Verminephrobacter eiseniae EF01-2: one gene and its partner. Each later gene encodes a partner of the first gene's protein in a complex. Links are inferred from orthologs where the notes say so. Each region holds a gene or a part of one and is shown on either strand. Other genes may lie near its edges. The genes, in order: tsaD and tsaE.

Region 1 (14,880 bases):
TTCATCGAGCGCGAGGTGCCGTCCGCCGCGCCGCTGGTGGTGGCCGGGGACTTCAACGACTGGGGCGTGCAGGTCAAGCGCATGCTGGCCGGCTTTGCGCTGCTGGAGTTCGATGCGCCGCGCGCCTTTACCTACCCGGCACGGTTGCCGCTGGTGCAGCTCGACCATGTGTATGCGCGCGGGCTGGCACCGCTGTCGCTGCATGTGCCGCGAGGCCGGATCTGGTGGCGCATGTCGGACCACCTGCCGTTGATCGCCGAATTCCGGCGCTGAACCCGTGACGAAAAAGCCGACCATGGCCCAGGCATCCGGATTTGCCGCAGACCACCGGGTGCGCCTGTTGCAAGGGACCGGGGAGCTTTTTCCGGCCCTGATCGAGGCCATGGACGCCGCGCTGTCGGACATACAGTTCGAGACCTATATCTTCGACTTCACCGACTCGGGCGCGAGCGTGGCCCAGGCGCTGATGCGCGCCGCCGCGCGTGGCGTGCGCACCCGGCTGGTGGTCGATGGCGTGGGCACCGGCCCCTTGCCCCGCGTCTGGGCCGAGCGCCTGCACGCCGCCGGGGTGCAGTGCTGCGTGTACTCGCCGCTGGGGCCCTTGGGATTGTTGCTGCCCCGGTGCTGGCGCCGGCTGCACCGCAAGCTGTGCGTGGTCGATGGCCGCCTGCTGTTTTGCGGCGGCATCAATGTGCTCGATGACTTTCACGACCCCAAACATGGCCGGCTCGAAGCGCCGCGTCTCGATTTTGCCGTGCGCGCCAGCGGCAGCCTGGTGGCGCTGGCCAGCGACGCGATGGAGCAACTGTGGTGGCGCCTGCAGGCCGTGCGCGATGCGCGCCAGCGGCGCCTGCCCGAGGCGTTGCAAGCGTTGCAGGCGCTGCGCACGGCCAGTGTGACCAGTGCGGCCAGGCGCGCGGCCCACGGCGATGCCGGGCAGTTCATGCGCGCCGCGCTGGTGCTGCGCGACAACCTGCGCCACCGCAGCCAGATCGAGCGCGCCTACCGCCGCGCCATCGGTGCCGCGCGGCGCGAGATCATCATTGCCAATGCCTACTTCATGCCCGGCGGCAAACTGCGCCGCGCGCTGGTGCTGGCCGCGCTCCGGGGGGTGCGCGTGCGCCTGCTGTTGCAGGGGCGCTATGAGCACTTCATGCAGTACCACGCGGCCCGGCCGGTGTATGGCGCGCTGCTGGCCGCCGGGGTGGAGATCTACGAATACGCCCCGAGCTTTTTGCATGCCAAGGTGGCCGTGATCGATGCCCAGGGCCGCCGACCCTGGGCCACCGTGGGTTCGTCGAACCTGGACCCGTTGAGCCTGCTGCTGGCGCGTGAGGCCAACGTGGTGGTGCAAGACGCCGCCTTTGCCTGCGACCTGCGCCAGCGCCTGCTGCGCGCGATACAGCAAGCCGGGCGGCGCATGGACCCGGCGCGCTACGCCGGCCGGCCGCTGCGCCAGCGCCTGCTCGAGCGCATCGCCTACGCGCTGATGCGGCTGGCCCTGTGGGTCACGGGCCAGCGTTATTGAGCCTCCGTGCGAACGATGGATTCGTCGGGCCGTGGCACCTCGCTGCGCGTCTGCCTGGTGCGCGCTCCGGCAAATGATTGCTCATACCCGCAGCGATGCCGGCGGCGATGGGATCGAGCGCACAGGGCAACGGGAAAACCCGCCGGCATACCCCGCTCGCATACACTGCCGCCCGATTCCCGCAGGGACGACTGCCCAGGGCGCGAAGGCGCCCGGGCCGACCCCGGTGACGCTATTGAAATAGTAGCTTATGACGTATGATTGGCTTGCACCCGGGGCGAAAACCATTGCGCCTGTGCGCGGGCCGTTCACTGGTACGATGCGGGCCATGAGCAGTCCACCCGCAGGCGCCATGGCGCCCCTCCCGCCGGACCCAGGCAGTCCGGTTTCCGTCAAAATCCGCGAGCGGCTCGTCGCAGCGCGCAAGCGCTTTCACGCCAACGACAACATTGCCCAGTTCATCGAGCCTGGCGAGCTGGCGCAGTTGCTCGATGAAGTCGAGGTCAAGATCGAGGGCATGCTCGACAGCCTGGTCATCGACACCGAGGACGACCACAACACCCGCCACACTGCGCGCCGCATGGCCAAGATGTACCTCAACGAGGTGTTCAAGGGCCGCTATGTGCCGGCGCCGCCGATCACCGAGTTTCCCAACGTCGAGCGGCTGAACGAACTCATGATCGTCGGGCCGCTGACGGTGCGCAGTGCCTGCAGCCACCATTTTTGCCCCGTGGTCGGCAGGATCTGGATCGGCGTGCTGCCCAGCGAGCACACCAACGTGATCGGCCTGTCCAAGTACGCGCGGCTGGTGGACTGGATCATGGGCCGCCCGCAGATCCAGGAAGAAGCCGTGGTGCAACTGGCCGACCTGATCATGGAGAAAACCCAGCCCGACGGGCTGGCGATCATGATGGAGGCCAGCCACTTTTGCATGTCCTGGCGCGGTGTGCGCGAAATGGACAGCAAGATGATCAACTCGGTGATGCGCGGCGTGTTCCTCAAGGACAGCGCGCTGCGCCGTGAATTCCTCGCCCTGCTCCCTGGCAGGAATTGACCCTGCCGGGGCGCCTGCTCTATGCCCGCCGTGCGGTCGGCACTTCGGCGGCGGCCATCGAGGCCATCCTCACCTAGTGTCGCGTCACCGATCATCTGTCGGTCTGCGCTGGCCATCGAAGCGCATCGCGGCGTTGCATCGCTTGCCAATACAGATCGGTATGGGCAAGCGATGCGCCTTGCGCTGCGCTCCGATGGCTGCGCGCAGCCTACGACATCTGATCCGTGACGCGACACTAGGCCCATCAGCACAACCCGGGCTGCGGCATCACCGGTGTGCTGTGCTACGGCGCCGGGGTCTTTCTGCACCAGCCATCGAGGGCGGGCGCCACGCCGTGAGCGCGCTGTATGGCCAGATACAGCGCAACCCGCGCCACCGCGACGTGCAACGGCTGCACTACGAGGAGATCACCGAGCGTCGCCTCGGCGGCTGGACCATGGGGCAGGTGAACCTGTCCAGGGTCCAGCATGCGATCTTGCCCAAGTACTGCGCAAAGCCCGCGCTCGACCCGGATGCGGTCTCGGGCAAGGTTTCGCTGGCATTGCTCGAAGAACCGATGGCCACGGCCTCGATCATTGGCCATGCCTGAAAATCCGGGAACCCGCTGAACCGGGGCGCCGGCGCTAGTGTCGCGTCACCGATCAGATGTCGTAGGCTGCGCGCAGCCATCGGAGCGCAGTGCAAGGCGCATCGCGCCGCCAATACCGAGCGTATTGGCAAGCGATGCAACGCCGCGATGCGCTTCGATGGCCAGCGCAGACCGACAGATGATCGGTGACGCGACACGAGGCTGCCGGCGCCGCGCTCCGGGCCAGGCGGCGCCGTTCACTGCCGGGGCGGTGTCACATCGATTCCAGCGCCAGCGCCGTGGCTTCGCCACCGCCGATGCACAGTGTGGCCAGGCCCCGGCGCAGGCCGCGGGCCTTGAGCGCATGGATCAGCGTGACCACGATGCGCGCGCCGCTGGCGCCGATCGGGTGGCCCAGCGCGCAGGCGCCGCCGTTCACATTGACCTGCTCGTGCGCCAGGTTCAGCTCTTTCATCAGCGCCATGGGCACGACGGCAAAGGCCTCGTTGATCTCCCACAACTGCACATCGCCGACGGCCCAACCGGCCTTGGCCAGGGCTTTTTGCGCGGCGCCCAGCGGGGCGGTGGCAAACCATTGCGGCGCTTGCGCGTGCGTGGCGTGGCTCACGATGCGGGCCAGCGGCTGGCAGCCGAGCTTTTGCGCGCTGGATGCGCGCAGCAGCACCAGCGCTGCGGCGCCGTCGTTGATGCTGGAGCTCGATGCGGCGGTGATGGTGCCGTCCTTTTTGAAGGCCGGTTTGAGCGTGGCGATTTTTTCGAGCCGGATTTTGCCGGGCCCTTCGTCGATCGACACCAGGGTCTGGCCGGCGCGGGTCTTGACGGCGACGGGCTCGATTTCGGCGGCGAAGGCGCCCGACGCGGTGGCGGCCTGGGCGCGCTGCACGCTGGCGCTGGCAAAGGCGTCCTGCTGCGCGCGGCTGAACTGGTACCGGGCGGCGCAGTCTTCGCCGAAGGTGCCCATCGAGCGGCCGGCCTCATAGGCGTCTTCCAGGCCGTCGAGCATCAGGTGGTCGTACAGGCGGTCATGGCCCAGGCGGTAGCCGGCGCGGCCTTTTTGCAGCAGGTAGGGGGCGCGGCTCATGCTCTCCATGCCGCCGGCCACGATCACCTCGTGCGTGCCGGCCAGCAGCATGTCGTGGGCCAGCATCGCGGCCTTCATGCCCGAGCCGCACATCTTGCTCAGCGTGACCGCGCCTGCGCTGTCGGGCAGTCCGCCCTTGAACGCCGCCTGGCGGGCGGGCGCCTGGCCCTGGCCGGCCATCAGGCAGTTGCCCATCAACACTTCGCCCACGGTCTCGGGCGCCAGGCCGGCACGCGCCAGCGCGGCCCGGATGGCCACGCCGCCCAGGTCGTGGGCGGCCAGGTCGGCAAAGTCGCCCTGCAACGACCCCATGGGGGTGCGGGCCGCGCCGACGATGACGATGGGGTCTTGGGGGGATGCTGGCATCGGTTGCTCCTTGGTTGATTGGTTGGTTTGGCGCATTGTGGCCCTGCCGGCCCGGGCTGCGCCGGTTCATGCGGGCGCCGGCGTTCTGACGGCGCCGGCGACGCCGGCGATGGCCGCCTGGTAGATCGCGTCCAGCCCTGCGGTGCTGTCGACGGTCATTTGCAGGTCGTTGATCAGCCCGTCCTTGAGCCCATAGCACCAGCCATGCAGCGTGACCTTCTGGCCCCGGCCCCAGGCATCGAGCATGACCGTGGTCTGCGCGACATGGGCCACCTGCTCGATGGCATTGAGCTCGCAGAGCACGTCGTGGCGCCAGTCCGGGGCGATGGACGCGATCAACTCCCGGTGGCGGTCGCGCACATCCTGCACATGGCGAATCCAGTTGTCGGCCAGCCCGACGCGGGTGCCCTCCAGCGCCGCGCGCACGCCGCCGCAGCCATAGTGGCCGACCACCATCAGGTGCGCGACATGCAGTTGGTCGATGGCGTACTGGATGGTGGACAGGCAGTTCAGATCGGTGTGCGCCACCACATTCGCCACATTGCGGTGCACGAACACTTCGCCAGGCTCCAGGCCCGTGATCTGGTTGGCCGGAACGCGGCTGTCCGAGCAGCCGATCCACATGTACTTGGGCTGCTGCTGCGCCAGCAGGCCGGTGAAGAACCCGGGCCGCTCGCGCTCCATCCGGGCCGCCCAGGCGCGGTTGTGCACAAACAGGTCTTCGATCGATGAGGTCATGGGGTTTGCGGGTTGGCTCCGGGGGCTGCCTGCGGGTGGCGCGCGTGGCGGCGGCTCAACAGGTTTCGGCAAACAGCTCGCGGCCGATCAGCATGCGGCGGATCTCGCTGGTGCCGGCGCCGATCTCATAGAGCTTGGCATCGCGCCACAGGCGGCCCAGCGGGTAGTCGTTGATGTAGCCATTGCCGCCATGGATTTGCAGACCTTCGCCGGCCATCCAGGTGGCCTTCTCGGCGCACCACAGGATTGCGCTGGCGCAGTCCTTGCGCACTTGGCGCACATGCCCGGTGCCGAGCAGGTCCAGGTTCTTGGCCACCGTGTAGGCAAACGCGCGGCCCGCTTGCAGCGTCGTGTACATGTCTGCGACCTTGGCCTGGATCAGTTGGAATTGGCCGATGCTCTGGCCGAACTGCTGGCGCTCATGGATGTAAGGCAGCACATGATCGAGCACCGATTGCATGATGCCCAGCGGGCCGCCGGTGAGCACTGCGCGCTCGTAGTCCAGGCCGCTCATCAGCACCTTGGCGCCCTGATCGAGGCCACCGAGCACCTGGGCCGCAGGGACTTGCACACCGTCGAACACCAACTCGCCGGTAGGGCTGCCGCGCATGCCCAGCTTGTCGAGCCTTTGCGCGCAGCCAAAGCCGGGCATGCCCTTTTCGATCAGAAAGGCCGTGATGCCCTGGCTGCCCGTTCCGGGCCCGGTTCTGGCGTACACCACCAGGATATCGGCGTCCGGCCCGTTGGTGATCCACATCTTGCTGCCATCGAGCAGGTAGTAGCCGCCCTTGTCCTCGGCGCGCAGTTGCATGCTGATCACGTCGGAACCGGCGCCGGACTCGCTCATCGCCAGCGCCCCCACATGCTCGCCGCTGATCAGCCGGGGCAGGTACTTGCGCTTTTGCTCAGGGCTGCCGTTGCGGTTGATCTGGTTCACGCACAGATTGCTGTGCGCCCCGTAGGACAGGCCGACAGACGCGCTGGCGCGCGAGATCTCCTCCATGGCCACCATATGGGCCAGATAGCCCATCGCGGCGCCGCCATAGGTCTCGGGCACCGTGATGCCGAGCAGCCCCAGGGCGCCCATCTTGCGCCACAGCGCCATCGGGAATTGGTCGCTGCGGTCGATCTCCGCCGCCTGTGGCGCGATTTCGGCCTGCGCGAAATCGCGCACCGCGTCGCGCAGCGCATCGATGTCCGGGCCGAGTTGGAAATTCAGGCCGGGAAGAGGGGCGGGAAGGCTCATGAATGTCTCCAGAGGCAAAGATGATCGGGCCAGGCTCAGCCCGGGATATTGTCGCGGCCCGTCGGCCGTCGCGCAGCCACTTGCCGGTTCGGCCGCTGATGCACCAGCCCTCAGCAGCGCGCTGCCGCCCCCGGATCACCGAGCGCCTCGACATCGGTCGGCAACAGTTCGATGGTGGCGCGCAGGCCGGGCATGGCGCTCATCAAGGACTGCTCGAGCTGGCCGCGCAGCGTGGCGGCCTGGCCCAAGGTCCAGTCGGCGGGCAGATGCAGGTGCAGGTCGACGAACTGGCGCTGGCCTGCGCGGCGGGTAATCACATGGTCGAAGCGCAAGGCCCCGGGCGGCTGCGCTTGCACGAACTGTCGCAGCGTGCTGTCGATGCGGGCCTGCACGGCGGGTTCCACGGCGCTGTCCATCAGGCCCTGGGACGAGCGCCACACCAGCGTTGCGCCTTCTTTGAGGATGTTCAGCGCCACGGCGATGGCCGCCAGCGCGTCCAGCCAGAGCCAGCCGGTCAGGGCCACGCCGGCAATGCCGGCCAGCACGCCGGCCGAGGTCCAGACATCGGTGACGAGGTGGCGGGCGTCGGCCTCCAGCGCGACCGAGCGGTGCTCGCGCGCCGAGCGCAGCATCATCCAGGCCAGCAGGCCATTGAGCGCCGAACTGAGCAGCGACAGTCCCATGCCCCAGCCGGGCTGCGCGATCGGCTGCGGCTCCAGCAGCCGGTACCCGGCCGCCCACAGGATGCCCACCGACACGCCCACGATCAGCACGCCCTCGAAGCCGGAGGAAAAGTATTCCGCCTTGTGGTGGCCATAGGGATGGTCGTCATCGGCCGGGCGCTGCGCCACCGTCACCATCGCCAGCGCAAACATGGCGCCGGCCAGGTTCACGAACGACTCCATTGCGTCCGACAGCAGACCCACCGAGCCGGTGACATGCCAGGCCAGCGTCTTGAGCACAATGGTGAGCAGCGCCACGGCCACCGAAGCCCACAGCAGGTGGCGCGGGCTGAGCCAGCGGCGCGGCGCGGCGGGGCAAGTGGGCATGGTGGCGGGCCTTCTCGGGCAGTGGCAAAGGGCCTGCAAATTACACCAGTTTTCCGACGGCCCGCGCTAGTGTCGTGTCACGGATCAGATGTCGTAGGCTGCGCGCAGCCATCGGAGCGCAGCGCAAGGCGCATCGCGCAGCCCATACCGAGCGTATTGGCAAGCGATGCAACGCCGCGATGCGCTTCGATGGCCAGCGCAGACCGACAGATGATCGGTGACGCGACACTAGGGACGCCGCAAAACCGGCTTTGCCGGGGCGCAGGCGACCCGAGGGGAAAGTGCGGGGGCAGCCCACCCGGGGTGTCAGCGCTTTCGGGTTTTACACTCGCGCCATGGGCTTGCTGATCCTGGGCATTGAATCATCGTGCGATGAAACCGGCGTGGCGCTGGTGCGTTCGATCGGCGCTGCCCGGCCCCGGCTGCTGGCGCATGCGCTGCACAGCCAGGTGCAGATGCACCAAGCCTATGGCGGCGTGGTGCCGGAACTGGCCAGCCGCGACCATATCCGCCGCGTGCTGCCGCTGACCACGCAGGTGCTGCGCGCGTCCGGCCAGCGGCTGGCGGATGTCGATGTGCTGGCCTATACGCGCGGCCCCGGCCTGGCCGGGGCGCTGCTGGTGGGCGCCGGCCTGGCCTGCGCGCTGGCGGCGGCCCTGGGCAAGCCGGTGCTGGGCGTGCACCACCTGGAAGGGCATTTGCTGTCGCCGTTCCTGAGCGCGGACCCGCCGGAGTTCCCGTTTGTCGCGCTGCTGGTATCGGGCGGCCATACGCAGCTGATGCGTGTGGACGGCGTGGGCCGCTACGCGCTGCTGGGCGAGACCATCGACGACGCAGCGGGCGAGGCATTCGACAAATCCGCCAAGCTCATGGGCCTGGGCTACCCCGGCGGCCCCGCCTTGGCGCGGCTGGCCGAACAAGGCAGTGCCACGGCATTCGGGCTGCCACGGCCTTTGCTGCACAGCGGCGATCTGGACTTTTCCTTCGCCGGCCTGAAAACCGCCGTGCTCACGCAGGTCAGAAAGCTCGGCGACCAGTTGCCGGCCCGCAAGGCCGATCTGGCAGCCAGCACCGAGGCCGCCATCGTGCAAGTGCTGGTGAAAAAAACCCTGGCGGCGCTGCGCCAGACCGGCCTGCGACGCATCGTGGTGGCCGGCGGCGTGGGGGCCAACCGGCGCCTGCGCCAGCAACTGGACGCCGCCTGCGCCGACAGCGGGCTGCGCGTGCACTACCCGGAACTGGCGCTGTGCACCGACAACGGCGCGATGATTGCGCTGGCCGCCGCGATGCGCCTGCAGGCCGGGGTGCAGCAGGCCGGCACCGACTACGCCTTCGACGTTTTGCCCCGCTGGCCGTTGGCGGCCAGCGCCTGAAAGCCCGGCATGCCCGTCTACCGCAGCGCCCTGTTGCGCTTTGCCGACGACGGCACGGCGCTGTATGACGAGGACGGGCTGCTGGCCGTAGGCCCGGACGCCCAGGGCCGCCAGCGGGTGCTGGCCGCAGGCGCGTGGCAGGCGCTGGCGCCGCGCTACGCCGGGCAGCCGGTCGTGCCGTTGCCGGGGCGCATTCTGGCGCCGGGCTTTGTCGACATGCATATCCACTTTCCGCAGACCGACGTGATCGCCTCGCCGGCCGACGGTTTGCTGCCCTGGCTGGAGCAACACACCTACCCCCAGGAGACGCGCTTTGCGGCGCCCGGGCATTGCGCGCAGGTGGCGCAGTTCTTCATCGCCGAACTATTGCGCAACGGGGTGAGCACGGCGCTGGCGTTTGGCAGCTCGCACCCGGCCTCGGTGGATGCGCTGTTTGCCGAGGCCCGGCGCCAGCAGATGCGGCTCATCGCCGGCAAGGTGCTGCAAGACCGCCACTCGCCCGACGGCGTGCGCGACCAGACCGGGCAAAGCCTGCTCGACACGCAGGCGCTGATCCGGCGCTGGCACGGCGTGGAGCGCCTGGGCTACGCCATCACGCCGCGCTTTGCCCCCACCAGCACGCCCGAGCAACTGCGCGGGGCGGGCGAGTTGGCCGCGCTCCATCCCGATGTCTGGATCCAGTCGCATGTGGCTGAAAACCGGCACGAGGTGCGCTGGGCGCGCGCGCTGTTCCCGGCCGCGCGCAGCTACCTGGCCGTGTACCACGGCTTTGGCCTGCTGCGCCAGCGCGCGGTGTATGCGCATTGCATCCATTTCGACGACGAGGACCGGGCGCTGATGCGCGCCAGCGGCGCAGTGGCGGCGGTCTGCCCGAGCAGCAACCTGTTTCTGGGCAGCGGATTTTTCGACTACGCCCGCGCCGAGCGCGCGGGCTTTGGCTACGGCCTGGCCAGCGATGTGGGCGGGGGCAGCAGTTTTTGCCCGTTGCACACCATGCTGGCCGCGTATTACGTGGCGCGTGCGCGGCGCGTCCCGCCGGCGTTCGATCTGTCACCCCGGCGCCTGTGGTGGCTGCACACCGCAGGCGCCGCCAAGGCCCTGGGCCTGGCCGGCGTGGTGGGCAACCTGCAACCCGGTTGCGAGGCCGACTTCGTGGTGCTCAACCCCCGCGCCACGCCGCTGCTCGAGCGCCGCACCGGCCAGGCCGCAAGCCTGGACGAGTTGCTGTTCGCGCTGATCGTGCTGGGGGACGACCGGGTCATCGAGCGCACCGTGATTTCTCAAGCAAAATACTACGCTGGCGCATGATCTCCATGTGCTGCAAGCTACAAATCAAATAGCGCATGGCGACCCGCCCGGGCCATGGCGCAAGAAGGTCTGCGATGAGCATCAAGAGCGATAAATGGATCCGCCGCATGGTCGCCGAGCACGGCATGATCGAGCCTTTCGAGCCTGGCCAGGTGCGGCAGGTCGAAGGCCGCAAAATCATCAGCTACGGCACCAGCAGCTACGGCTACGACATTCGCTGCGCGCCCGAATTCAAAGTCTTCACCAACATCCACAGCACGGTGATCGACCCCAAGAACTTCGACGCCAAGAGCTTCGTCGACTTCGCGGGCGACAGTTGCATCATCCCGCCCAACAGCTTCGCGCTGGCCCGCACGGTCGAGTACTTTCGCATTCCGCGCAATGTGCTGACCATCTGCCTGGGCAAGAGCACCTATGCCCGCTGCGGCATCATCGTCAACGTGACCCCCTTCGAGCCCGAATGGGAAGGCTTTGTGACGCTGGAGTTCTCCAACACCACGCCCTTGCCCGCCCGCATCCATGCCGGCGAAGGCTGCGCGCAGGTGCTGTTCTTCGAGAGCGACGCGGACGACGTTTGCGAGGTCAGCTACCGCGACCGTGGCGGCAAGTACCAGGGCCAGGTCGGGGTGACGCTGCCCAAGGCGTGAGGACGTGGATGGCAGCGCGCGCTCAGCCGCGCCGCGCCGCGCTATGCGTCGTGCATGGCCGTGCGCATGGCCAGCCGCGCTGCGGCCAGATCCCAGCCGGCCCAGCCACAGCTTTTGAACAGCACCGGCCCGGAGCCGGCCGTCCACCGGCCTTGCACCACATCCCCGAGCACCGGCATGGCCGCCACGTCAAGTCCGGCTTGCAGCAGATCGCCGGCCTCGTGGCCGGCATCCGGGGAATCGACCACGATCTGCCCCTGCTGCGCCAGATGCCGGCACAGCGCCGGGGCCAGTTCCAGCATCGCCGGGGTGAAGGCGCCCACTGCGGCGACAAAGGCATCGGGGCGCGGCGCGGCCGCCAGCACCACGCGCCGGGCGGTGGTGCAGGTCACGATCAGCGGGCAGTGGGGCGCGGCCGCATCCGCGTCGGCCACCACCCGGGCCTGGGCACCCAGGGCCTGCACCTGCGCGGCCAAGGCCAAGGCACTGGCGCTGCTGCGCGAGGCCACCCAGACCTCGCGCACCCCCAGGCCCTGAATGAAAGCCTCGGCATGGGAGCGGCCCTGCACCCCGGCGCCGACGATCAGCAAAGGGCCTTGCGGCGCCGGCGCCAACAGCCGGGCGGCCAGCAGCGAGACGGCCGCCGTGCGGCGCGCGGTGACGGTGGGGCCGTCGAGCACCAGCCGGCGCTCGCCGGTGGCGCAGTCGAACACCAGCACATCGCCCTGTATCGACGCGCGCCCGGTGCCGGCGTTGCCGGGGGTCAGGGTGATGAGCTTGATCATCGCCACGCTGTGGTCGGTGGCCGGCATCACGAACAGGCTGCCGCCATGCGCCAATGGCAGCATGCTGCGGGCGGGGACCGCCACGCTGCCGTCGCGCAGCAGGGCGGCGATTTCATCGGCCAGACCGGACCAGGGCAGGCGCGCCGCCGTGGCCGCCGCATCCAACATGCCGGTGGTTGCGCAAAAGGCAGGCAAAGACATGGGCGGACTTTACACACAACGCCGGGGCAGCGCCGCGGCGCCCGGGCGCCGGTTTGCCGCCGTGCCGATCGTGCAGGCCACGGATGCAGGCCACATGTAGCTAACATGTGCCAACGATGTGCGAGCAAAATGTGCGCCTTGCTGTGCGCCTTGCGCTATCGAAAGCATCGTATATGCCGGCCTTGCCGGCACGAAAAAAGGCAAAAAAAGCCGCTGCGCGCACTGGTGCGACAATAGCCGACCCAATGACAAGTTCCTTCTCCAATCTGATGCTGGCCGAGCCGCTGGCGCGCGCCGTGGCCGAAATGGGCTACACGGCCATGACGCCGATACAGGCGCAAGCCATTCCGGTGGTGCTGACCGGCCAAGACGTGATGGGCGCCGCCCAGACCGGCACCGGCAAGACGGCGGCGTTCTCGCTGCCGCTGTTGCAGCGCCTGCTGCGGCACGAGAGCAGTTCCGCATCCCCCGCGCGCCACCCGGTGCGGGCGCTGGTGCTGCTGCCCACGCGCGAGCTGGCCGACCAGGTGGCCCGGCAGATCGCGCTGTACGCGCGGCACACCAAACTGCGCAGCACCGTGGTGTTTGGCGGCATCGACATGAAGCCCCAGACCCTCGAATTGAAAAAAGGCGTGGAAGTGCTGGTGGCCACGCCCGGGCGCCTGCTCGACCATATCGAGGCCAAGAACGCGGTGCTCAACCAGGTGGAATACGTGGTGCTCGACGAAGCCGACCGCATGCTCGACATCGGCTTCCTGCCCGACCTGCAACGCATCCTGAGCTACCTGCCCAAGGAGCGCACCACGCTGCTGTTCAGCGCCACCTTCTCGCCCGAGATCAGGCGCCTGGCCAGCAGCTACCTGCACCAGCCCGTGACCATCGAAGTGGCGCGCCCGAATGCCACGGCGGCGACGGTCGAGCAGCGCTTTTACAGCGCCAACGACGACGACAAGCGCCGCGCCATCCACCAGGTGCTACGCACGCGCGGCCTCAAGCAGGCGTTCATCTTCGTCAACAGCAAGCTCGGCTGCGCCCGGCTGGCGCGCAGCCTGGAGCGCGAAGGGCTCAGGACGGCTGCCCTGCATGGCGACAGAAGCCAGGACGAACGCTTGAAGGCGCTGCAAGCCTTCAAAAGCGGTGACGTGGACCTGCTGGTGTGCACCGACGTGGCCGCGCGCGGCCTGGACATCAAGGACGTGCCTGCGGTGTTCAATTTCGACGTGCCCTTCAACGCCGAAGACTATGTGCACCGCATCGGCCGCACCGGCCGCGCCGGCGCCTCGGGCTTGGCCGTCACGCTGGTCTCGGGCAGCGATGCGCGGCTGGTGGCCGACATCGAAAAGCTGATCGGCAAAAAGACCGACCTCGAAGCCATCGAATACGACGAAGACCGCCCCCGCGGACGCATCAACGACGGCCGCCGCGCATGGCGCCAGGACGATGAGACGGGCCATCCGTGCGACACCGGCAGCCCGGCCACGCGCGAGCGCCGCGAACCCTCCCGGGGCATGTCTGCGGCGCCGGCTGCGCAGGACCCGTTTTTCGCCAAACCCTACGAACCCGACAGCGCGGCGGCCACCGCCCCCTCGGCCTGGGAGTCCGTCGCCCGGCCGCCCGTGCGCGGCAGCCTGTCGGCCAACATCAAGCCCAAGCGCCATCTGGCGGCCCTGTTCAAGGCGGCTCCGCCCGAAAGCCCGGCGCCGTAATCAGGCCCCGTCATCAGGCCGGCCGGCACGCGCTCAGAGCGGCGCGCAGCGCACCTGCAACCGCTCGCGCTGCGCCAGCGTCGCGCCAAAGCGCACGGCGCTCAGGCAGCCGCCCCAAACGCAGCCGGTGTCCAGCCCCAGCAGGTCGCTGCGCTCGATCCAGCCCAGCGTCGACCAATGCCCGAAGGCCGTCAACTGGCCTGCGGTGCGCCGCCCGGGCACATCGAACCACGGCATCAGGCCCGGCGGCGGCGTGGCGCTGTCCGTGCTGGCAAAGTCCATCCGGCCGCTGGCCGAGCAAAAGCGCAGCCGGGTGAGCGCATTGACGATCACCCGCAGCCGATCGCCGCCGGTCAACGCCCCGCTCCAGCGCTCGGGCTGGTTGCCAAACAGCGCGTGCATGAAGGCCGGCAGCTCGGCGCTGCGCAGCAGCGCGTGGACTTCGTCCGCGCGGGCCAGGGTGTCGGCGACGGACCAGTCGGGCAGCACGCCGGCATGCACCATCAGCAACTGCTGCCCGGCATGTTCGTGCACGCGGGCCAGGGGCTGCTGGCGCAGCCAGGCCAGCAAGGCCGCGCGGTCGGGGGCCTGCAGCACGCTGGCCAAGGTGTCGCGGCGCGCGGGCTGGCGCACACCCTGCGCCACGGCCAGCAGATGCAGGTCATGGTTGCCCAGCAGGCAGCCGATGGCGGCGCCATGGCGCATGCAGCGGCGCAGCACGGCAGCCGAGTCCGGGCCCCGGTTGACCAGGTCGCCGAGCAGGTAGGCCGTGTCCCGGCTGGCAGAAAAACCGATGCCATCGAGCAGGCGCCCCAGGGCTTCATCGCAGCCCTGGATGTCGCCGATACAGTAAAGAGCCATGGGGCATGCTTGTGTCGTGTAATGGAAGCGGGTATTTTCTGCCCCGATGATCCCATGGGGCGCGGCGGGTGTTGCGCCATTGCCGCACCCGGGCAGGAGCCGGCCCATATGCCGGCGCGTTTTCTGCTGCCGCAAACAGGGGGCATTTTCCGGCCCGGGATTCCCGAGGCGCCAGGCCGGCCGGGGCTGTCCGCCTTGAATACCACCGGGGCGGCGTATTCATCGGGGCCGCCGGATTCACGGGATATGCGGCGCAGCGCGTTATCTGTGGCGTTCCCTGATGAAAATTCTTTGCGCTTGCATGGCGCTCCGAATTATTCGTATAATCGCCCCGTCATCAACTACCAA
Region 2 (14,797 bases), 430 kb from region 1 along the record:
TCCATCAGCGCAAGCCGCGTCGGCACGGTGCAGCGCATTCTGGTCGAAGGCGCTTCCCGGCGCGATGCCGCCGAGCTGATGGGCCGCACCGAGTGCAACCGCGTCGTCAACTTTGCCGGCCCGCCGCACCTGGTGGGTCAGATGGTGGAACTGACGATCACCGAGGCCCGGGCTTACACATTGCGCGGCCAGTACTGCGCGCAAGAGTCCCCTCAGGCCACCATGGCCGCCTGAGGCACAGCGTCGGCGTTCAGCCGATCGCATGCAGGCTGCTCTGGAAACGGCGCGCGTTGTCGATGTAGTGCTGCGCGCTCTGGCGCAAGCCTTCGATCTGCTCGGGCGTGAGTGCGCGCACGGCCTGGGCCGGGCGGCCGATGATCATCGAGCCATCCGGAAATTCGCGGCCCTCGGTCACCAGCGCACCGGCGCCCACCAGGCAGTTCCTGCCGATCTTGGCGCCATTGAGCACCACGGCCCCGATGCCGATCAGCGACTCGTCGCCGATGGTGCAGCCGTGCAGCACCACCTGGTGGCCCACCGTCACGCGCTCGCCGACGAACAGGGGCTTGCCCCGGTCGGCATGCAGCACGCAGGCGTCCTGTATGTTCGAGCCTGCGCCCACCGTGATGCTCTCGGTATCCCCGCGAATCACGGCACCAAACCAGACGCTGGCATCTGCGCCGAGCAGCACGCGGCCCATCACCTGCGCGCTGGCCGCCACCCAGGCCGATGCCGCCAACTGCGGCGCCACACCATCGATTTCGTAAATCGCCATGCCCCGCTCCGAAAAAGGTACAAGGGCTGAAATTGTAAGGATCGCAGCCAGTGTCGCGTCATCGGTCATCGGTCATCGGTCATCGGTCGGTCTGCGCTGGCCATCGGAGCGCAGCGCGGCGTTGCAGCGCTTGCCAATACGCTCGGTATGGGCTGCGCGATGCGCCTTGCGCTGCGCTCCGATGGCTGCGCGCAGCCTGCGACATCTGACCGATGACCGATGACGCGACACTGGCCCGCAGTGCGCGTTGCAGCCCGAACAGAAAAACGACGACGGCGCCGGGTTCATACACACCAGCCGATACACCTGCGCTGGCAAACCGCGCTGCAACGCGGCCACAGACACCAGGGCCTGTGGCAAGATGGCGACACGGCTGCGCCGATCTGGAATTGGCGCAGCGCCCAGCCCTTGCACCACAGCGGACGCCATGTCGAGCACACCTGCACAAGACACCCCGGTAGCTGCATCCCCTGCGCCCGAACCGGTGGACGAGAACCTGGCCATCATCGCCCGCCAGGCCATCGTGAACGAAAACCGCGAGGTCTATGGCTATGAGCTGTTCGACCGGTCGACCGCCTCGGACTCGCGCACGGCCGCCAGCGATGCCGCCCTGCTGTTCAATGCCCTGTCTTACGCGGGCGCCGAAATTCTGGTCGGCAAGAAAACCGTCTTCATCAACTGCACCCATGACAGCCTCTCGGGCGCCCATCTGGAGTTGATTCATCCCGACAAGGTGGTGCTGGAGGTTCCCCCCCTGCCCTATAGCACCACGCCAGAAGACATCCAAGCCCGCATCCCGACGCTGCATGCGTTGCGCGAGCGCGGCTTTCGCCTGGCGTTCGACCAGCAGGTCTTGCGCCGCGCCTATACCCAGTGGCTGCCATTGGCGTCTTTCATCAAGCTGGACATGCAGGCGATCAAGCCCGAGTTCGCCGGGCCTTTGGTCCAATTCACCACACAGCACAGCCAGGCCACACCGATCGCCGAGAAAGTCGAAACCGCCGCGCAGTACGAGCTCATGCGCTCTCTGGGCGTCAAGCTGTACCAGGGCTACTGGTTCGCCAGCCCGTCGCTGGTCAAGGCCAGCACGATCCGCCCTACGCAGGCGGCCATCATCGAGCTGATCAACCTGGTGCGCAGACAGGCCAGCACGGGCGCGATCGAGAACCTGCTCAAGAAAGACCCGACCTTGTCTTTCAACCTGCTGCGCTTCATCAACTCCTCGGGCTTTGGCCTGTCATGCGAGATCACCTCGTTTCGCCATGCCGTCATGATCCTGGGCCTGCAAAGGCTGTTCCGCTGGGCGGCGCTACTGATGACTACCTCGCGCGCCGGCGGCGCGCCGCCCGCCGTGGGCCAGACCGCCGTGGTGCGCGGCCGCCTGATGGAGTTGCTGGCCGCCGAGTTGCTGCCGCCCGAAGAAGTCGACAACGCCTTCGTGGTCGGCGTGTTCTCGCTGCTCGACACCATGCTGGGTGTGCCGATGGACAAAGCCCTGGACTCCGTGGCCCTGCCCAAGTCCGTGGTCGATGCGCTGCTGCACGGCAGCGGCATTTTCGCCCCGTTCCTGGCGCTGACCATGGCCTGCGAAAGCGGTGACGAAGTGAGCTTTGCCCGATCCGCGAACGCGCTGCAACTGTCCAACCGCCAGGTGAACTGGGCCCATTTGCAGGCCCTGACATGGGCCGAGGGCCTGAGCGCAGGGTAACGGCCGCAAAGGAGCGCTTCGGCCCGGGTTCGGCCCGGGCCGGCCTGTCAGTTGCCCCGGACGATCCCGGCCGCGCGGATGATGCGCGCGTTGCTCTCGGACTCCTGCGCAATCTGGCGCGCAAATTCCGCGCTGCTGCCACCGGTCGGCTGGTTGCCGCCGGCGCGCAGCCCGCTGCGGATGTCGGGCAGCGCCAAGGCCTTGTTCACCTCGGTGTTGAAGCGCGCGATGATCGCCGGCGCGGTCCGGGCCGGGGCGTAGATGCCAAAGAGCGACCATCGGTTGGCGTCCGGCTGTTGCAGTTCGGCCAGCGTGGGCACATCGGGCAAGGCATCCAGCCGCGCCGGCGCCCCCACGGCCAGCGGCCGGAGCTTGCCCGCCTTGATGTGCTGCAGCACCGCCGCCGTGGCATTGACGGTCAGTACCTCGAACTGTCCGCCCAGGGCGTCGTTGATCTGCTGGCCTCCGCCCTTGTAAGGGATGTGCGTGATTTGCACCTGCGCCGCCGCCTGTATCTGTTCGAGCATCAGATGCCCCAGTGACCCCTGCCCGGCTGTCGCCAAGCGCAGCGCGCCAGGCTGTTGGCGCGCCATCCCGATCAATTCCTTGAAGTCCGTCGCCTTGCTGGCCGAGGTGCCCAGCAGCAGCACCGGCGAATACATCACGCTGACCACCGGGGCAACGCTCTGCGGATCGACGAGCGCAGAGCCCAGGTGCGGATCGAGCGACAGCGGGCTGATGGCGGCAAAACCCAGGGTGTAGCCGTCGGCCGCCGCCTTGGCCACGGCATCGACCCCCAGGCTGCCGCCGGCGCCGGCCTTGTTCTCGACCAGCACCGGCGTGCCCAGTTGCACGGTCAGTTTGTCGGCCAGCGCGCGGGCCATCTGGTCACTGACGCCACCGGCCGGGTAGGCCACGATGAGTCGGATCGGCTTGGCCACGGGCCAGTCCTGTGCCAGGGTCAGGCACGCAATGCCCAGCAGCAGTGCGCCGGTCAGCCATTTTTTCATGGAATCTCTCCTTGCGATCATAGGTTCATGGGTCGTGGTGCGGCCGGCCCGTGCGCCGGCCCGGAAATGGTGGCACGAAATGAAATCGATGCGTTTCCTGTCGAGGCGGGGCGCAAACCGCAGAGGCACCGGCTGGGTATCGCGGGGATTGGCAACGCCGCCCTAGTGTCGCGCCACCGATCATCTGTCGGTCTGCGCTGGCCATCGAAGCGCATCGCGGCGTTGCATCGCTTGCCAATACGCTCAGTATTGGCCGCGCGATGCGCCTTGCGCTGCGCTCCGATGGCGGCGCGCAGCCTGCGACATCTGATCCGTGACGCGACACTAGCACGAAATGCGCCATTTCCATCTGCAGTCATTTACCGGCCGGTGCACGGCTGCGCGGATGGTGCTCATCATGCAGTTGCTTGAGCCGCTGGCGTGCCACATGGGTGTAGATGGTGGTGGTTGAGATGTCGGCATGACCTAGCAACAGTTGTACCACGCGCAGATCGGCGCCATGGTTGAGCAGGTGGGTGGCAAACGCATGGCGCAGCGTATGCGGCGACAGCGGGACCGTGATGCCCGCCACCCGGGCCCATTGCTTGACGATGATCCAGAACATGACGCGCGTCATGCCGCAGCCGCGCCGGGTCACGAACAGGTCGTCCGTGCGCTGGCCGCCCAGGATCACGCCGCGCGCCTGTTGCAGGTAGCGCTCCAGCCATTGGCCGGCCTCGACACCAAACGGCAGCAGGCGCTCCTTGCCGCCCTTGCCGGTGACGCGCAGCAGGTTTTCATCGAGCGCCAGATGGAAGGTTTTCAACCCCACCAGTTCGGTCACCCGCAGGCCGCTGGCATACATCAGTTCCAGCATCGCGCGGTCGCGCAGGCCCAGCGGCGTGCCCGGATCGGGGGCCTGCAACAGGGCCTCGACCTGGGTCTCGGTCATGGTCTTGGGCACGCGCAGCGGCACGCGCGCGGCCGCCAGGCGCGCGGTCGGATCGGCGCTGATGCGCCGCTCGCGCAGCGCCCAATGAAAGTAGCGCCGCAGCACCGTCAGGCGCCGGTTGGCCGATGTGGCGCGGGTTTGCGCATGCCGCGCCGCAAAGTACGCCTGCAGATGGTGCTCTGCCGTGTCGTCGAGCGCCACGGCCGGCTGCTGCGCGTGCAGCCACTGCGCATACCGCGTCAGGTCGCTCCGGTATGCGGCCAGCGTGTTGCGCGCCAGCCCGTCCTCGAGCCAAAGGGCGTCCAGGAAAGCATCGATGGCGTCGGGATCGGGCATGCGCGGGCACCGATGGCCTCGTTCGGCAAGTCGAGCGGCCGATGCGGCGGCTTCCCACCGGGCCGGCAACGCTCATTCAAGCGTCAGTTTTTGCTTGGCCACCACCTCTTTGTAGACCGCGAACTCGGCCTTGATCTGCGCGCCGAACTGCTCGGGCGTATTGCCGATCACGATCGAGCCGGTGTCTTCGATGCGCCGCTTCACCGCCGGGTCTTCCAGGGCTTTGCGCACTCCGGCGTTGATCTTGTCGATGATGTCCGCAGGCAGCCCCTTGGGGCCCACGATGCCGTAATAGGCCATGCGGTTCACCGGCTCCAGGCCCAGTTCCTTGAACGTGGGCACGTTCGGCAAGGCCGCCACACGCTGGGAGGATGCCACCACGATAGGCACCAGGCGGTTTTCCTTGATGAACGGCAGGGCCGAGGGCAGGTTGTCGAAAACCATCGGCACCTGGCCGGCCACGGTGTCCGTCAGGGCCGGGCCGGCACCACGGTAAGGAATATGCGCCACAAAGGTACCCGTCAGGCTCTTGTACAGCTCCATCTGCAAGTGGCCGATGCCGCCGGTTCCCGACGAGGCATACGAGTACTTGCCCGGCACCTTCTTGATCTCGGCCGCGAAGGTCTTGTAATCCTTGGCCGGAAAGCCCGGATGCACCGCAATGATGTTGGGCGTGGCCGCTATGTTGATGACGGGCGAGAAATCCGTCAGCGGGTTGTACGGCGTCTTCGGATTGATGGCCGGGTTGGCCGCCGTGGTCGACACGGTGGCCACGCCAAGGGTATAGCCGTCCGGGTTTGCGCGGGTCAGTTCTGCCGCTCCCACGATGCCGCCGCCACCGGCCTTGTTGTCGACGATCACGCTCTGGCCCAGGGCCTTGCCCAGCGGGTCGGCGATCACACGCGCAATGATGTCGGTGGTGCCGCCGGGGGCAAAAGGCACGATCAACCGAATCACTTTGTGGGGGTAGCCCTGCGCAGCCACGGATCCGGCGGCGACCGCCAGCGTCAGCGCGAGCCATTGACGACGATGCATTGATTTCTCCTTCATGGGGATGACAAACAAGACAGACAAGACAGTGCCGATGGTATGCGCAATGGGCGCTGGCAATGGGCACTTTGTCAACCGGCGGAGTTCAGGCCATCCGGCTTCGGGGGCAGCGCCCGACGACAGGCATGGCCCATGCATGTCCGATGCGTGGCCGTTGGCGCCACCTTGGCCTTGGTATTCTCAGCCGATGAACTATGCCCAGCTCCTGCTCCCGGATTTTTCGCTCATCCTGTGCGGTTACCTGATCTGCCGCTACACCGCACTGAACCGGTCGGTGTGGCAGCCGGTCGAGAGCCTGGTGTACTACCTGCTTTTTCCGGTGCTGCTGTTCCAGTCCATCGTCCAAAGCCCGGCGGACATCGGCGCTGCGTCGGGGCTGATCGGCGCCGGCATACTCGCGGGGGCGATCAGTATCGCGCTGGCCTATAGCCTGCCGTACTGGCCCTGGGTCGGGCGGCGCCTGGACATGCGCGACCATGCCGCCAGTGCGCAGGTGGCGTTCCGCTTCAATTCCTTCATCGGCCTGGCCCTCGCCGAGCGGCTGGCAGGGCCCCAGGGGCTGCTGCTGATTGCGGTGCTGATCGGCGTGTGCGTGCCACTGTTCAACGTGGCGGCGGTATGGCCCATGGCGCGGCATGGCCAGCACAGTTTTCTGCGCGAGTTGCTGCGCAACCCGCTGATCATCGCCACGGCCTCGGGTCTGACGGCCAACCTGCTGCATCTGACGATTCCCGCATGGGCCATGCCCGCCGTGGGCCGCATCGGCGCGGCGTCGCTGGCGCTGGGGTTGATGGCCGCAGGCGCCGGCCTGCAACTGAGCCTGCTCACCAGGGGCAAGGTGCTGAGCGTGTCGGTGCTGCTGATCCGCCACCTGGTGCAGCCCCTGCTGGCGTTCGCGCTGGCACGGCTTTTCCGGCTCGATGCGCTGCAAACCACGGTCTTGCTCGCCTTCTGTGCGCTGCCTGCGGCGTCGACCTGCTACGTGCTGGCCGCCCGCATGGGCTACAACGGCCCCTATGTGGCGGGGCTGGTGACCTTGTCCACGCTGCTGGGCATCGCCAGCCTGCCCCTGGCCTTGGGCGTGTTGCGCTAAAGCCCCCTTGCCGGGGCCGCGCGCGCCGGCACCATCGAAATGCCCAGGCGTCGAGCGCTGCCAGCGCATGTGCCATGCGCGCCTCGATCGGCATGGCGTCAACCGCCGAGCGCCCAGGCGACATGCTCGCGCACCAGCGGGCTGGCATCCCGGGCGCGCAAGCGCAGCGCAGCGCGCAGGGCCTCGTCCCCGGTGGCGCGCAGCGCATTGCCCAGCGCCACGGCCACATTGCGCAGCCAGCGCTCGTGGCCTATGCGGCGGATCGGGCCGCCTTCGGTCAGGCGCGCAAAAGTGGCCTCGTCCCAGGCAAACAACTGCACCAGTTGCTGGCCCGACAGGCCCTGGCGCTCGTCGAAATCCGGCAGACGGCTGACCTGGGCGAACTTGTTCCAGGGGCAGACCAGTTGGCAATCGTCGCAGCCGTAGATGCGGTTGCCCAGCAACGGCCGCAGCGCGAGCGGAATCGGCCCGGCATGCTCGATGGTCAGGTACGAGATACAGCGCCGCGCATCGAGCCGGTGCGGCGCAATGATGGCCTGCGTCGGGCACAGGGCCATGCAGGCGTTGCAACTGCCGCAATGCGCCGCGACGGGCGCGCTGGCGGGCAGCGCCATGTCCACATAAATCTCGCCGAGAAAGAACATCGATCCGGCCGCGCGGTTGAGCACCAGCGTGTGCTTGCCGCGCCAGCCCAGCCCGCTGCGTGCGGCCAGTTCGGCCTCCAGCACGGGCGCAGAATCGGTGAACACACGGTGGCCAAAGGGGCCAACCGCCGCCGCGATGCGCGCGCTCAGCGTTTGCAGGCGCGTGCGCAACACCTTGTGGTAGTCGCGCCCGCGGGCATAGACGGAGACGATGCCCTCTTGCGGGCGCGCCAGGCGCCCGAGCTCGACCGCCTGCCAGCCCTGGGGCGCGCCCGCGCCGGTGTTGCGCGGCAAATAATCCATGCGCGCCGTGATCACGCTCACGGTGCCGGGCAGCAGTTCGGCCGGGCGCGCGCGCTTGAGGCCATGCACTGCCATGTAATGCATGTCACCATGCAAGCCTTGCGCAAGCCAGGCCAGCAAGCCGGGCTCTGCGGCAGACAGGTCCACCCCCGCAACGCCGAGTTGGGAAAACCCCAGCGCGCGGGCCCACTCCTGCATTTGAGGAACGAGTTGACTGTAGCTCCACATACCGGCCAGATTGTAGAAAGCAGCGCGGGCCAGACCTGCCGCCACTTCACCTGGCGCAGTGAAGACGACACCGCTGCCTTTGCGCGCCGGCTCGCTGCGCAGCCGCTGATCGGCAACGCCTACCTGACGCTGCACGGCGACCTGGGCGCGGGCAAGACCACCCTGGTGCGGCATCTGCTGCGCGCCCTGGGCGTGCAGGGGCGCATCAAAAGCCCCACCTACACCGTGGCGGAGCCGCACGAAGCCCCGCATCTCGCGCCCCACACCCTGGTGTGGCACTTCGACTTTTACCGCTTCGACGACCCGCGCGAATGGGAGGACGCCGGGTTCAGGGAACTGTTTGCCCAGCCGGGCCTGAAGTTGGCAGAATGGCCGGAAAAAGCCGCAGCGCTTGCGCCGCCTGCGGACCTCGCCATACACCTCCACGCCATCGATGACACCGCCAGACAGGTCACGCTGCACGCCCACAGCCGAACCGGACGCAGCCTGCTGCAAGGACTCTGAACGCATGGACCGCCGCCCCCCCGCCCGGCGCAGCCTGCTGCGGGCCGCCAGCTTGGCGCTGCTGCTGGGTCGCCTGCGGATGGCGCACGGCGCCGGCATCGTGGCGGTGCGCATCTGGCCCGCGCCCGAGTACTCGCGCGTGACCATCGAATCCGATGAAGCGCTGAGCGCCAAGCCGTTTTTCGTGGCCACGCCGCCACGCCTGGCGGTGGACATCGAAGGCGCAGACCTCAGCCCCGCGCTGCGCGAACTGGTGGCCAAAGTCCGCTTCGACGACCCGAATATTGCCGGCATCCGGGTCGGGCAAAACGCGCCCGGCGTGGTGCGGCTGGTGATAGACCTCAAGCAGGCCGCGCTGCCGCAGGTGTTCACGCTGCCCCCGGTGGCGGCGTACCGGCACCGGCTGGTGCTGGACCTGTACCCGGCCGCGCCGATGGACCCGCTGCAAGCACTGATTGCCGAGCGCCTGCGCGACGCGCCGCCGCCCCCGGCAACAGCCGCCCCGGCCCCGGCCCCGGCGACGACCGCCCAGACTCCGGCGCCACCGGCCGCGCCTGACCCGCTGGACGCACTGATCGCCCAACACAGCAATCACCGCAGCCCGCCCCCGGCAGAAACCGCGCCGCCCACGCTGGCCGCAGCGCCCATCAGCACCGCCCCTGCTGCACCGGCACCGCCGCTCCCCGCTGTCCCTGCCGCACCGGCGCCCCCCATCGTCCCCGCCGTACCGGCACGCCCCGGCAACCGCGCCACGGCCACACCAACCGATCGCCTCATCATCGTGGCGCTGGACCCCGGCCACGGCGGCGAAGACCCTGGCGCCATCGGCCCTGCGGGCACGCGCGAGAAAGACGTGGTGCTGCGCGTGGCGCAGTTGCTGCGCCAGCGCATCAACGCCACCACCGTGGCCGGCAACCCGATGCGCGCCTACCTGACGCGCGACGGCGATTACTTCGTCCCCCTGGGCACGCGCGTGCAAAAAGCCCGGGACGTGCAGGCCGACCTGTTCGTGAGCATCCATGCCGACGCATTCACCACCCCTGCGGCGCGGGGCGCCAGCGTGTTTGCGCTCAGCCAGAGCGGCGCATCCAGCGCGGCAGCGCGCTGGATGGCGAACAAGGAAAACCAATCCGATCTGGTGGGCGGCATCAATGCGCAGCGGCAAGCGCAAGACCGGTATGTGCAGTTCACCAAACTGGACATGAGCATCACCGCGCAGATCAAGGACAGCCTCCAACTCGGCCGCGTGCTGCTGGGCGAGATCGGCCAACTGGGCCAGTTGCACAAGCCGCAGGTGGAGCAGGCCGGCTTTGCCGTGCTCAAGGCCCCCGACATTCCCAGCGTGCTGGTCGAGACCGCCTTCATCAGCAACCCCGAGGAGGAAAAGCGCCTGCGCAGCAGCGCCTATCAAGAGCAACTGGCCAATGCGCTGATGCGCGGCATCACGCGCTACTTTGCCAAAAACCCGCCGCTGGCGCGCAGCCGCTCGATTTGACGTTCGACCAGCGTCGCTTTCTGCTGCGGCGCCAGCCCCCGGATACGCATCACCCCTCGATGGGCCGGGCTGCAAGGCTTCGATAAACTACCGGCCCCCACAGGAGTCATTGAATGGCAGTCAGCGAACAAAGCCTTTTGGCCGCACTCTCGTGCGTGCAGGACCCACATGCCGGCCATGATTTCGTCAGCACCCATGCGCTGCGCAACCTGCAAATCCAGGGCGGCGATGTGGCCTTCGATGTGGAACTGGGCTACCCCGCCAAGAGCCTGCTGCCCGAACTGCGCCGCCAACTGGTGGCCGCAGCCAAAGGCGTGGCAGGGGTCGGGAACGTGTCGGTCAACATCAGCACCCGGGTCATCGCCCATGCCGTGCAGCGCGGCGTGCCGCTCCTGCCCCAAGTGCGCAACATCGTTGCCGTGGCCTCGGGCAAGGGCGGCGTGGGCAAGAGCACCACGGCCGCCAACCTGGCCCTGGCCCTGGCCGCCGAAGGCGCCAGCGTGGGCGTGCTCGACGCCGACATCTACGGCCCGAGCCAGCCCATGATGCTGGGCATCGACCGCCGCCCCGACAGCGCAGACGGCAAGACCATGGAGCCGCTGGAAAACTACGGCCTGCAAGTGATGTCCATCGGCTTCCTGGTCGACCAGGACCAGGCCATGATCTGGCGCGGCCCGATGGCCACGCAGGCGCTCGAGCAACTGCTGCGCCAGACCCGATGGCGGGATCTGGACTACCTCATCGTCGACATGCCGCCCGGCACTGGCGACATACAGCTCACGCTGAGCCAGCGCGTGCCGATGACAGGCGCCGTGATCGTCACCACGCCGCAGGACATTGCGCTGCTCGATGCGAAAAAGGGCATCCGGATGTTCGAGAAGGTGGGCGTGCCCATCCTGGGCATCGTCGAGAACATGGCGGCCCATATCTGCAGCCACTGCGGCCATCTGGAGCATATCTTCGGCGCCGACGGCGGCAAGAAGATGGCCGCCGACTACGGCATCGACTACCTGGGCGCGCTGCCGCTGGACATCCGCATCCGCCTGCAGGCCGACAGCGGCCGGCCCACCGTGGTGGCCGACCCCGATGGCGAGGTGGCGCGGATCTACAAGAAAATGGCGCGCGACATGGCGCTCAAGATCGCCCGGCAGGCCAAGGATTTCTCGCACAAATTCCCGACCATCTCGATCAGCCAGGAAACCTGAAACAACCCCGGGTCGCCGGCGCCGCCGGACCCTTCGGGCGGGCAACGCCAGCGCTGCGGGCATGGCCGTTGCGCTGCGGCCACCGGCGGGCTGCCAGCACACCGCGCGTGAAGTTCGCCTGCACCGGCACTGCCCAGTTCCCTGCGCGCAGGCGCACTGCCAGCCCTGCGTCAGACCGGCTGGCCGCCCTGGTCTTTCTTGCAGATGAAATGACCGTCGCGCAGATGCCATTGCGGCGGCTGCGCCGGATGCGGATGGACCTGCCATTCGATATGGCCAGAACCCACATGGATGTCGGCCGTCGCCAGCGTGTTCTCTGCATCGCTGTCCAGCGGATCGGCGCGCAGGATCGGGAACCCGGCATCCTCGGCGTCGGCCAATACCCGCAGCGGATCGAGCGCCTTGCCCGCCGCTTCGGCCAGCAGGGCCTGGCCGCGTCGTTGCCGATGTTGCGAAGAGGCGGTGATGATTTGCGGCAACTGCCGCAGCGGCGCATGCAGCGCATGGTTCGCATGCAGGCCGCGCCCGGCGATCGTGACCACGGCGCAGGCTTCGGAGCTGAACTCCACGCTGAGCAGCCCGGGTTCATCCCGGTGGGCCAGCGTCAGGTGAAAGCCGCCTGCGCGCTCGGTGCCATGGATCAGCGCCAGCGCCTGGTCCAGGCGCGCGACATCGAGCAGCGCCCGCGCCAGCACCATGCGCGGGATGCCGGCCCGCACCCTGCGGCAGCGCAGGTTGTTGACCGTCATCGCCAGGCCGCCATCGGTGACGGCAAAGGTGTGGCCCGCTATCGATCCGGGATAGATGAAAGCGGCAAACGCTGCGCCCCCCGCCACCTCGAATGCGGCGATGGCGCAATGGCCGGCGAAGGCCGGGTCGCCGTCCTCGTTGTGCGTGATGCGCCTGACCGTTCCTGCCTGCTGCACGGTCGTGCAGCCATCTTCGTTCACGGCGATATCGCCATCCGGCGCCATGGCCCAGAGGTCGCCCCGGCAGTTCCACAGGAACACCTCTTCAAACGGCCGCTCCAGACCGATGGCCAGGCCCTGCAACTCATCCCATACCCGGGGAAAACGCAGGCGCACCAGGCGCGACATGCTGTCGGCCAGCAGCGTGCCACGGTAGCGCATGACGCTGGCCCAGGCCGCAGAGTGCCGCGCATACTCATGCAGCGCTGCGGCGCCGAATCGGCCCAAGGCCCGGCCCGCGTCAAAAGGGGCGCCTTCGATTTCGAGGTAGCTCAAGCGCGGGCATTTCATTGCACATGCCGCAGGAAGTCGTGCAAACGCTGGTTCGGCGGGTTGTCCAGCAGTTCGGCCGGCGGCCCGTCGACCGTGATGTGGCCGTTTTCCATGAAGATCAGCCGCGTGCCCACCTGGCGGGCGAACTGCATCTCATGGGTCACGACCACCATCGTCATGCCATCTTCGGCCAGCGCCTGCATCACGCGCAGGACCTCCTGGCGCAACTCCGGGTCCAGCGCCGAGGTCGGCTCATCGAACAGCATCAGCCGAGGCTTGATCGCCAGCGCGCGGGCGATCGCAACGCGCTGCTGCTGCCCGCCCGAAAGCTGGCTCGGGTAGTGGTTCATGTGCTGCGCCAGGCCGACCTTGGTCAGCAGTTCCCTGGCCTGCGCATGGGCCTGGGCCTTGGACGCGCCGCGCACCTGGCGCGGGCCGAAGGCGACATTCTCCAGCGCCGTCATCTGCGGGAACAAATTGAATTGCTGAAACACCATGCCCGCCTCCTGGCGGATCTCGCGCTTTATGGCATTGCCGGCGCGCACGCTCAGGCCGCCGACCAGCAAATCCCCGCCATCGATAGGCTCGAGCGCGTTGATGCACCGCAGCAGCGTCGATTTCCCGGAGCCGGACGGGCCGATCAGCACCACCACCTCGCCCTGGCAAATCTGCAGGTTCACCCGATCGAGCACGACATGGGCCGCAAAGCGCTTGTCGACATTCCTGAATTCGACGATGTTCACAGAATTCGCATCCTTTTTTCCAGCACCCGCAAACCCAGCGTCAGCACGCCGATCAGCAGCAGATAGATCACCGCGACCGCCGTCCAGATCTCGACGGCCCGAAAGTTGGTCGCCATGATTTCCTGGCCTTGGCGCGTCAGTTCGCCAACACCGATGACAATGAACAGCGAAGTGTCCTTGAGGCTGACGATGAACTGGTTGCCCAGTGCCGGTGTCATGCGCCGAAAAGCGACCGGACCGACAACGAATGCCAGCACCCGCCAGTGCGGCAAGCCCATGGCCAGCCCGGCCTCGGCAAGGCCCCGGGGCACCGACAAAAACGCGCCGCGCACGATCTCGGCAATGTAGGCGCCCGAGTTGATGATGATCGAGGCAATGGCGGCGCTCATCGGGTCCACGCGCAGGCCGATCAGCCCGGGCAGCGCAAAGTAGATGAACATCACCTGCACCACGATCGGCGTGCCGCGCACCAGCCCGACATAAGCCCAGCCCAGGCTGCTGAGCATGCGGCCGCCGTAAGCCCGCATCAGACCGAACGAGACGCCGAGCAGCGTCCCGCCGACCAGCCCGAACACGGTGATCAGCACCGTGAGCTGGGCGCCTTTGAACAGCGCCGGCAGTGCGCCGGCGATCACTGACCAGTCAAAATCCACGATGACTCCTTGCCAGGCCCGGTGTTCCATGGCGCGCTCCGCAAGCCGGGCACGCCGGGGAACTGGCCGCGCCGCTGGCGTCGCTCCCCATGAAGCGCTGCCGGCGGCACGGGGTCGTTCACCCCATCACTTCGGCGGCTCGGTCTTGAACCACTTTTTATAGATCTCGGTGTAGCGGCCATCGGCCTTGATCTTCGCCAGTGCAGCGTTGACCTGCGTGCGCAGCGGGCTGCCCTTTGGGAAACCGATGCCGTACTGATGCGCCATCATCTGCGTGCCCACGGCCCTGACCTTGCCGGCACCCGCCGTGGCGATGTAGTGCAGGATGTTCGGGGTGTCATGCATTGCGGCATCCACGCGCCCGGTCATCAGTTCCAGATAGGCGTTGTCGATGTTCGGGAACTGGCGCAGCGTGGTCCCGACAAAGTGGGCCTTCGCGTAGTCGACCGTAGCCGTGCCGGTCTTGAGCGCCAGCGTCTTGCCTTTGAGGTCGGCCACGCCGCCGATCTTGCTATCGCTGGCCACCATCAGGAGCAGGCCACTGTCGTAGTAGCCATCGGAGAAGTCGATGACCTTCTTGCGCTCGTCCTTGATGGCGATGCCGGCCAGTGCGACATCCACGTTTTTGGTTTGCAGCGCGGGCAAGATGCCATTGAAGTCCATCGGTTGCAGCTTGTACGGGAGCTTCAACTCCTTGGCCACGGCATCCCACAGATCGATGTCGAAGCCGACATAGCTGTCGCCCTGCTTGAACTCGAACGGAATGAAGGCGGTATCGATGGCAACCAGCAAAGGCTCGGCAGCAGCAGCGGGGGTGCAGATCGGTGCCGTGAGCGATACGGCAAGCGACGCGGCGGTCAACAGTTTCACCAGCAAGT

What was found.
Region 2: the proteins of tsaD (region 1) and tsaE are in contact, whole or in part, in a crystal structure (PDB 6N9A), measured with the Thermotoga maritima proteins. The link is inferred for Verminephrobacter eiseniae EF01-2 from one-to-one orthologs. Residues at the interface, in WP_004082750.1 of Thermotoga maritima: Cys10, Asp11, Arg49, His50, Leu82, Gly84, Gly135, Gly136, Glu154, Thr155, Leu156, Asp157, Asp158, Ser159, Glu162, Asp165, Lys166, Arg169, Leu170, Tyr175, Lys213, Thr214, Leu217, Tyr218, Gln221, Arg222, Asn324; in WP_004082108.1 of Thermotoga maritima: Leu37, Gly38, Lys46, Lys57, Val59, Lys60, Ser61, Thr63, Phe64, Thr65, Leu66, Met67, Val69, Pro71, Tyr82, Arg83, Leu84, Asp86, Asp88, Phe89, Asp93, Ile128, Asp130, Glu131, Arg134.

The regions. Positions count from the first base shown.
Region 1 is NC_008786.1:1,472,570-1,487,449, forward strand. The notes cover bases 7,055-10,005. They hold tsaD (tRNA (adenosine(37)-N6)-threonylcarbamoyltransferase complex transferase subunit TsaD), read left to right. Parts: upstream 7,055-7,986; coding sequence 7,987-9,024; downstream 9,025-10,005. Other genes in these bases: VEIS_RS06520 (cation diffusion facilitator family transporter), read right to left, coding at 7,055-7,651; VEIS_RS25670 (hypothetical protein), read right to left, coding at 7,692-7,880; guaD (guanine deaminase), read left to right, coding at 9,034-10,005. In the rest of the region: VEIS_RS06485 (endonuclease/exonuclease/phosphatase family protein), read left to right, coding at 1-273; cardiolipin synthase ClsB, read left to right, coding at 296-1,528; folE (GTP cyclohydrolase I), read left to right, coding at 1,857-2,582; VEIS_RS29635 (hypothetical protein), read right to left, coding at 3,217-3,411; VEIS_RS06505 (acetyl-CoA C-acyltransferase), read right to left, coding at 3,425-4,618; can (carbonate dehydratase), read right to left, coding at 4,685-5,356; VEIS_RS06515 (isovaleryl-CoA dehydrogenase), read right to left, coding at 5,412-6,602; more of VEIS_RS06520, read right to left, coding at 6,713-7,054; more of guaD, read left to right, coding at 10,006-10,332; dcd (dCTP deaminase), read left to right, coding at 10,407-10,979; VEIS_RS06540 (delta(1)-pyrroline-2-carboxylate reductase family protein), read right to left, coding at 11,021-11,965; VEIS_RS06545 (DEAD/DEAH box helicase), read left to right, coding at 12,211-13,671; VEIS_RS06550 (symmetrical bis(5'-nucleosyl)-tetraphosphatase), read right to left, coding at 13,705-14,532.
Region 2 is NC_008786.1:1,904,022-1,918,818, reverse strand. Bases 6,954-9,821 are described here. They hold tsaE (tRNA (adenosine(37)-N6)-threonylcarbamoyltransferase complex ATPase subunit type 1 TsaE), read left to right. Parts: upstream 6,954-8,060; coding sequence 8,061-8,582; downstream 8,583-9,821. Other genes in these bases: VEIS_RS08330 (N-acetylmuramoyl-L-alanine amidase), read left to right, coding at 8,587-9,821; queG (tRNA epoxyqueuosine(34) reductase QueG), read right to left, coding at 7,002-8,048. Outside these bases: tRNA (N6-isopentenyl adenosine(37)-C2)-methylthiotransferase MiaB, read left to right, coding at 1-234; VEIS_RS08375 (gamma carbonic anhydrase family protein), read right to left, coding at 251-775; VEIS_RS27625 (hypothetical protein), read left to right, coding at 774-998; VEIS_RS08365 (EAL and HDOD domain-containing protein), read left to right, coding at 1,203-2,483; VEIS_RS08360 (Bug family tripartite tricarboxylate transporter substrate binding protein), read right to left, coding at 2,531-3,493; VEIS_RS25850 (hypothetical protein), read left to right, coding at 3,560-3,904; site-specific tyrosine recombinase XerD, read right to left, coding at 3,849-4,760; VEIS_RS08350 (tripartite tricarboxylate transporter substrate binding protein BugE), read right to left, coding at 4,833-5,795; VEIS_RS08345 (AEC family transporter), read left to right, coding at 5,998-6,903; more of VEIS_RS08330, read left to right, coding at 9,822-10,077; iron-sulfur cluster carrier protein ApbC, read left to right, coding at 10,191-11,282; VEIS_RS08320 (C45 family autoproteolytic acyltransferase/hydolase), read right to left, coding at 11,453-12,541; glutamine ABC transporter ATP-binding protein GlnQ, read right to left, coding at 12,538-13,266; glutamine ABC transporter permease GlnP, read right to left, coding at 13,263-13,919; glutamine ABC transporter substrate-binding protein GlnH, read right to left, coding at 14,046-14,797. UniProt on the Escherichia coli protein: Required for the formation of a threonylcarbamoyl group on adenosine at position 37 (t(6)A37) in tRNAs that read codons beginning with adenine.